DNA from 2 places in the Ureibacillus sp. FSL E2-3493 genome. Region 1 is predicted to be linked to the other one. Evidence: riboswitches for the same ligand, from Rfam matches in the RefSeq annotation. Region 1 holds a riboswitch; the other holds the start of a gene.

Region 1 (4,197 bases):
TTATCCTTGCTACAAAGGTCGGTAATCGATGGAATGAGGGGGAAGAAGGTTGGCATTGGGATCCATCCCCTGCAATAATCGAACAAGGTGTAAAAGATAGTTTACGTCGCTTAAAAACGGATTATATTGATATTTATCAATTACACGGCGGAACAATTGATGATCCGTGGGATGATATTATTGAAACCTTTGAAAAACTTAAAAAAGAAGGTTACATTCGAGAATATGGTATTTCCTCTATTAGACCTAATGTATTCAAGCCGTTTTTACAAAAAAGCAATGCTATATCAAACATGATGCAATATAGTATTTTAGATCGTCGTCCTGAAGAATGGTTTGAAGAGATTACAAAAACAGGTGCTTCAGTCGTAACCCGCGGTTCCATTGCAAAAGGTTTACTTACGAAAGAATGGCCAACGAGATTAGAAAAATCAAAGGGTTATCTATCTTATACGAAGGATGAATTGATGGAAGTGTTAACAAATCTTCAAAAGGAATATGAAGACATCCATGCATTAGCATTAGCCTATAATCTTAGTCATCCAGTTATCGCTTCTACAGTGCTTGGAGCTAGTTCTAAAAAGCAATTACTTGATACAATAGCAGCCTATGAGAAAGCCCAATCCATCCAAAATTTATCCATCGTTTCTGAATTAACGAAAAAAGAGGTCTATACGGAGCATCGATGAAGAAATATATTTTTTTAATTGTCGGTATTTTGATAATGTTGTTTTGTATTTCGAGTATGACCTATGAACAACAAACTATTGTACCTACATTGCAAGAAACATTAGAAAACAAACCGTTTTACAATTTATTAAGCAAATTGGAACTAACCTATTGGGACCAAACTATTTCCGTTGAAAGCCGTGGATATTATTATTTTGTGGAATTTTTAATTCGTAAAGGGTTACATTTTGCGGGTTATGGTATCATTGCCATTTTAATTTATCGGATATATCGAAAATTCCAATTTCAACTAGCCGGTATTTGTGCCGTGTTATCGATATTTGTCATTGCTTCATTGGATGAATATCGTCAAACATTTGTAGAAGGTAGAACAGGGATTTTTGATGACGTTCTTTTAGACACATATGGTGCCATCACCTTTGTCATTCTATTTAAGCTATTCAGTGCCTTATATCAAAAAATAAAGCAGAGAAATAGTGTTGAATGATCATATCTCTTTGATCCCTTTTTACTTTCTTTTGAAAAACTATTCTAGAAAATAACAAATTTTTATCATTTTTCATTAGTTCACTGTTCAATCGTATTGAATATTTTTATAAACATTGATAACATTACTAAATGTATACAAAATTGAACTCCACCCTTTTATGGATGTTCTTTTGTTACAAAATTAAATAGCGGTGATTGCTATGGGATGACTATAGCAGGAGCAATTTCTGGAGAGATCGCATCTTTGCGACGCCGAAGGGTTCACAATCTCAGGCAAAAGGACAGAAAAAGTAACAAATAATCGCGAAATAGCGATTTATGATGGTAATTTTGACTTTTTTATTCATGAAAGGCTTCTTTCTTAATAAAAAGTTTATTCTTTTATCTTTTGTTATTTTTAAATGTCGAATGAGATAGGGTATCCTATCTCATTTTTATTTTCCCCTTTGTTACTGTTTGTTTCTGAATGAATAGAGGGATTCAGTTAAAAAGGATATTCCTTTTTAACTGTCCTTAAGAAAAAGTTCATTACAAGAGCAATGCCGCTATAGTTGGGGGCATATGGATGAATCAACAAGAATTAAAACGAGAATTAAAAAACCGGCACGTACAATTAATCGCCATTGGAGGAACGATTGGAACTGGATTATTTTTAGGATCTGGTGCGGCGATTGAAAAAGCAGGTCCGTCTATACTGCTCGTTTATATGATTATCGGAGCAGCCGTCTTTTTCGTTATGCGGGCTCTAGGAGAACTATTATTATCAAATAAAGGCTATCAATCTTTTAACGATTTTGCAGTAGATTATATCGGTCCTTGGGCTGGCTATATAACAGGTTGGACTTATTGGTTCTGTTGGATTATGACAGCAATGGCCGATATTATTGCCGTAGGGGTTTATGTTCGATATTGGTTCGATATACCCCAATGGATTCCGGCTATTATATGTCTCGTATTATTACTTGGATTTAATTTGTTGACTGTTAAACTATTTGGAGAATTAGAATTTTGGTTTGCCTTAATTAAAGTCGTTACAATTATTGCTTTAATCGTTATCGGTATGGTAATGATTGTCACTGGTTTTGAAACAAATAGTGGTACGGTTTCAATCTCAAACTTATGGGAACATGGCGGAGTATTCCCGAATGGCGTTACTGGATTTTTACTTGCCTTTCAAATGGTTCTATTCTCCTTTGTAGGAGTGGAATTAGTAGGTGTTTCTGCAGCGGAAACTTCTAATCCTGTTAAGAATATTCCATCGGCAATAAATAAAATTCCATTACGCATTTTGCTCTTTTATGTTGGAGCTATTTTCGTCATTCTTTGTATTAATCCTTGGACAGAACTGAATGCAGAAAGCAGTCCCTTTGTACAAGTATTTAGTTTAGTCGGTATTCCGATAGCAGCGGGCATTATTAATTTTGTTGTTTTAACATCTGCCGCATCTGCTTGTAATAGTGGGTTATTTTCAACAAGCCGTATTATGTATAACTTAAGTAAAAATAAACAAGGTGCAAAACATTTAAGTAATTTAAATAAACATGCTGTACCAGCAAATGCCCTTTTCATATCATCCGTTGTTTTATCCATTGGGGCATTATTAAGTTATGTCATTCCAGATGCTGCTTTTAGTATCGTCACAACAATTAGTGCCATTTGTTTTATTTGGGTGTGGAGTATCATTTTAATATCCCATATACGTTATAAAAAAACTCGACGGGATTTACATAGAAAGTCTACTTTTAAGGCGCCCTTTACACCCTTTATAAACTATGTAGTATTGGTGCTTTTTGTTTGTATTTTACTTATAATGTTCATGGCTGAAGAAACGAGAACGGCATTATTATTAACACCTCTTTGGTTTATTCTTTTATTTATTTCTTATGCTTTTAGAAAGAAAAAACAATCAAGGGATTATTGAACAAATAGAAAAAAGTAGTATTAGTTATGTTGAACTGAACCCCGAATAGGTCCACTTTTTTTAAAGTGTCCACTATTCGGGATTCAGTTCATGTTTCCTAATACTACTTTTTTCTTTTGAGTATGTAGTTTGAATGGAAAATACCTTCTTTTCGAACGACAACATCGATTAAAACTTCGATCCTTGATCGCCGTATTTCTCAAGTAGCTCTTCAAAAGACATATTTTTCTCCCGTTGCTTTCTTTCAAAGGCTAACCGCGCTTGACGCTCTTCTTCTTTCGCCTGCTCTTCTTCTACTAAATTTTTCTTCGCAGCTTTTAATTTTGCTAATACATCACCGTTTAGTTGGTCTTGTAATGTTAATGTATCTTCACTTTTGGACGTTTTTACCGAAGTGAATGGTTTTTTCTTTTTCGCCATACTATTCACCTACTTACCATTTCGTATTTCCTTTTTAGTTTATCATGAAATTGAAAAAATCTCTTTCATCTAAAACATTCTCCCATTTGTCACGAACTCAAACAAATACTGTTGCGTAGTATAGTAATAAGTATATTTTTCGTACATTGAATACTATCCAATCGTTAGAGCTAATATAAATTTATTTACAATTCATAATAGAACAGTGAATAGCGACAAAAGAAAGAATAATACTACTATTAATGAATCGAGGTGTTTTTAATGAAACGAAAATTCTTTTGGGTTTCAAGTATTATCACCACTATTCTTTCTGCTGCAACTACCGTCTTCGGCTTCGTTGCTTCGAATCGATTGATGTATATTAAAAATAAAGATGCAACGTTTATATATGATCGTGAATTAAAAGCACAACGCTTTGATGAAAAATGGTTCAATCAATGTCCAAAGGATGAATTAAGTATCGATTCTCCTAATGGCTATTCAATAAAGGGCATTTTCTTCCAACCCCTTAACACAAAAAATACGATTATCATCTGTCATGGTGTTACAGAAAACAAAATTAATTCTGTAAAATATGCTCGTATGTTTGAACGACTTGGTTATAATTCCTTCGTATTCGACCATCGACGTCACGGTGATTCTGGGGGAAAAACAACAAGTTATGGCTATTATGAAAA
Region 2 (4,197 bases), 690 kb from region 1:
GAAAGTTGTAGTGAAAGGAGAATAGCGAATTGAATAAATGCTCTTGATGAAACATATGAAAAACGATCAAGGATTTAGTTTAATTGAAATGTTATTGGTCCTATTCATTGTAATTGTTGTAAGTTCTATTGTTTATAAAGTAACGTATACCATCTCAGAAAAACAGGCTGTTGAGCAATTTTTTAACCAAGTTCAGTTGGATATTCAACGGATGCAAGCCCTTGCGATAGAGGAAAAGAAAACAATCAATGTATTGTTTAGTGATAATAATACGTATAAAGCCTACTACAGCCTTGATGGTAAAAAAATTTTTGAGAGGTCCTTTCCATCAATTGTTCAATTAAACATATATAGTAATCTTAAAAATATAGTGATTTATCCTAATGGTGAAGTAGTGAATTTTGGCAAAATTATTTTTTATACCCCCTTTGGAGAAAGACAATTAATAGTAAATATACAAAAAGGACGGATGAGGATAGTTGATGCTAAATAATAAAGGAATATCCTTCGCTGAAACTTTACTAACTGCCGTCATTCTATTCATCCTTGCCGGTACTCTTATTCCTTTTACTTACCATTTAAAAGAAACTTTATATAACCAAAAATTAGAATTACACGCTTCTGAAACGGCATTGGAAGTGGCGAAAAGACTTCAAACGGAATCATTAAAAAGTGGCAAGAAAACAATTGAACAAATCGATTACCATTGGACATACGACGGTCAAAAAATTTGTGTAACATATCGTAATGGGGATGATGAAAAGATAAAATGTATCGGGCGAAAAGAAGAAATTTATTAAATAATAAAGGGTTTACTTTACTAGAAGCATTATTTCAATTTGTCGTGTTCATTTTATTAGCAGCTATCCTTATGATGGTTGTTTCATGGTTAAATCAAATGAATCAATCGTTATTAACCGATGATGATGTAACGTGGGAATTATTTGTCCAAGATGTTCAACAGTTATTTTCAAATGTAGATGAGATAACCGTTAAAGAGAAATCAGAGCAAATTGAAATTGCTTATGTAGATTCAGTAGATCGAAAGCAAATCGACCGATACGGTGATGTAATAAGACTAAAAACAAATGATAAAGGTTATGTACCGTTATTAATCGGTATTCAAAAGGTTCAGTTTAGACTTCAAGGAGATTTTTTGACAATATATGTTGAATTTCAGGATAGTGTAGTAAAGGAGAGAACCTTCTTTGTTCAAAAAAATTACCAATGACAGAGGTGGTACTTTCGCGTTAGCTATCATGTTACTTTTTGTCACTACTTCCTTTATAACTTATTATTGTATTTCATATGAATCACAAATAAAAACATATAATTCGTTGGAATTAGCCAATGTTCATGCTACGATAAACTTACTAGAGAAAATTGGTAGTAAGTAGTAGACAGATTTTTGGTTGTAAAGAAGGTGATAGCATGCGAAAAATATACTTAGTAGGCTTCATGGGATGTGGGAAAAGCGCTATCGGTCGAAGATTAAGCTATTTTTTAAGAATGCCGTATTATGACATGGATCATGAAATAGTTCGACAACAGGGGATGTCGATTCCAGAAATATTTGAAAAATATGGTGAGGTGCATTTTCGAGCGTTGGAAACCGAGTTCCTTCGTAATTTTCGAGATGAAGCATGTATTATATCGACAGGTGGAGGAGTTGCCATAAACGAGGAAAATCGGAAAATCATGCGCCATACAGGGCTCGTCTTTTTTTTAGATGCCACGTTTGAAGATATTTATATTCGAATTAAAAATGATAAAAATCGTCCAATTGTACAACGTTCCACAAAACAAGAGCTGGAACAGTTGTATCAGACGAGAAGAAAGTTTTATCGGGCGGCAGGTCATATTCGAGTCTTGACGGAAGGTCGTACCCTACGTCAAATTGTAGAGTATATTGCTTTTCAAGTGAATCGATTAAAAGGTGAACAATAAATTAGAATGTTTGTTGAATGTTCGTTTTTACATTAAATTTAAAAAAAGATTGCCATTCTATAGCGTTCAATGTTAGGATATAGCCAAGAGTTGTCATATTTGTACATTGAATAATGAAATATGGGCGGATGATTGTACGGGGAGAGAACGTGAATAGCGTCGCCGAAGGAGCAAGTAGTCACGGACTATGAATCTCTCAGGCAAAAAGACTCGTACAGGACGCATCTCTGGAGAGCGCTGTATATGTTCATTTTTGTTACAGCCACCAAAGGGGAAAGCCAAAGGAGAGTAGACTTGTCTATTACTGAATTTGGTGTAACTTTCAGGTGCAAGGACAGGGGATTCCTCAAATTGATGAGGGATTCGTCTGTCCTTTTTATGTTCAAAAACGTTGAAACTCTAAGGAGGATATGCAATGGGGAATGAATTAAAACGAACACCGTTATTCCATGAATATGCCAAATACGGTGGGAAAACAATTGATTTTGGCGGTTGGGAATTACCTGTACAATTTAATTCTATAAAGGAAGAGCATGATGCAGTCAGAAATCGCGCGGGCCTTTTCGATGTATCCCATATGGGTGAGATTTTAGTAGAAGGAAAAGATGCGCTCAAGTTTTTACAAAATCTATTAACAAATGATATTTCAAAAATTGCCATTGGTGGCGCCCAGTACAATGCGATGTGTTATGAAACTGGTGGAGTCGTTGACGATCTGCTTGTTTATCGATTGGAAGAAAACCGTTATTTATTATGTGTCAATGCAGCCAATATTGAAAAAGATTTTGAATGGATGCAACAACATGTCCATGGGGATGTAACGGTCATCAATCAATCTGATGACTACGCTCAAATTGCATTACAAGGTCCACTTGCCGAAGAAGTTCTTCAAACATTAACAGAAGTAGACTTAAAAGAGATTAAATATTTCAAATTCCAACAAGATGTCAATATTTCTGGAAATTTAGTATTAGTTTCTCGTACTGGTTACACAGGAGAGGACGGCTTTGAGATTTACGGTGAACCAACGGCGGTTATTAACCTTTGGAATGCAATTTTAGAAGCTGGAAAAGAAAAGGGTGTTGTTCCCGCTGGTTTAGGTGCCCGAGATACGTTACGTTTTGAGGCGTGCCTACCTTTATATGGTCAAGAACTTTCGAAAGACATTTCTCCTTTAGAAGCGGGAATTGGATTTGCAGTGAAACTTCAAAAGGAATCGGACTTTATCGGCAAAGAAGCGTTAGTTGCTCAAAAAGAAAACGGCTTATCACGAAAAATCATTGGCATTGAAATGATTGACAAAGGAATTCCTCGCCACGGTTATAAAGTGTTTAAAGATGGTGAAGAAATTGGCGAAGTCACAACAGGAACCCAGTCTCCTTTAACGAAACGAAATATCGGTTTAGTATTAATTGACTCAAAATTTGCTCAATTAGATACGGAATTGGAAATTGAAATTCGTAATAAACGATTACAAGCAAAAACGGTAGCAACACCTTTTTATAAACGTTCAAAATAAATCGAAAAGAGGGTTACTAATGAAACATCGTTATCTTCCTATGACGGAACAAGACAAAAAAGAAATGCTGGAGACGATTGGTGTCGAGAGTGTTGATGAATTATTTTCAGATATCCCTGAAAGCGTTCGTTTTAAAGGGTACTACAATATTAAAGAAGCGAAATCAGAATCTTCCTTATTAAAAGAATTAAAACAACTTGCTGCGAAAAATGAAGATACAGAGTCTAATGTCTCCTTTTTAGGGGCAGGGATTTACAATCACTACAAACCGGTGATTGTTGACCATGTTATTTCTCGTTCAGAGTTTTATACAGCTTATACACCTTATCAACCAGAAATTTCCCAAGGGGAGCTTCAAGCAATCTTTGAATTTCAAACGATGATTGCGGAGTTAACGGGAATGGATTTAGCCAATTCATCGATGTATGACGGGGGAACGTCTTTAGCGGAAGCAGGAATGCTGGCAGCTGGTCATACTCGACGAAAAAAATTACTTGTTTCCGATGCGATTCATCCTGAATACCGAGATGTTGTAGCAACTTATGCCTACGGTCAATCGATTGAAATTGTGACAGTTCCTACAAAAGACGGTGTGATGGATATGGATGCTTTAAAAACATTAATTGACGAAAATACTGCTGCTGTGATGGTTCAATATCCAAATTTCTTTGGTCAAATTGAAGACTTAAAAACAATCGGTGAACTAGCCCATGAAGCAAAAGGATTATTTA

The links. Region 1 has a riboswitch for glycine ahead of MHH69_RS06680 (amino acid permease). Riboswitches for the same ligand answer to the same signal wherever they lie in the genome.
Region 2: linked by a shared signal. The riboswitch ahead of gcvT (glycine cleavage system aminomethyltransferase GcvT) and the one ahead of MHH69_RS06680 (amino acid permease) in region 1 are both predicted to bind glycine.

What each region holds. Positions count from the first base shown of each region.
Region 1 covers NZ_JBBOPK010000001.1:1,308,173-1,312,369, reverse strand. The annotation lists gene MHH69_RS06690 (aldo/keto reductase) at 1-689, shown strand, start outside; gene MHH69_RS06685 (VanZ family protein) at 686-1,177, shown strand; glycine riboswitch at 1,397-1,474, shown strand; gene MHH69_RS06680 (amino acid permease) at 1,745-3,100, shown strand; gene MHH69_RS06675 (YqkE family protein) at 3,269-3,520, opposite strand; gene MHH69_RS06670 (alpha/beta hydrolase) at 3,782-4,197, shown strand, end outside.
Region 2 covers NZ_JBBOPK010000001.1:1,997,119-2,001,315, reverse strand. The annotation lists gene comGC (competence type IV pilus major pilin ComGC) at 1-25, shown strand, start outside; gene MHH69_RS10230 (prepilin-type N-terminal cleavage/methylation domain-containing protein) at 56-493, shown strand; gene MHH69_RS10225 (hypothetical protein) at 483-800, shown strand; gene comGF (competence type IV pilus minor pilin ComGF) at 770-1,231, shown strand; gene MHH69_RS10215 (shikimate kinase) at 1,432-1,947, shown strand; glycine riboswitch at 2,076-2,169, shown strand; gene gcvT (glycine cleavage system aminomethyltransferase GcvT) at 2,363-3,466, shown strand; gene gcvPA (aminomethyl-transferring glycine dehydrogenase subunit GcvPA) at 3,486-4,197, shown strand, end outside.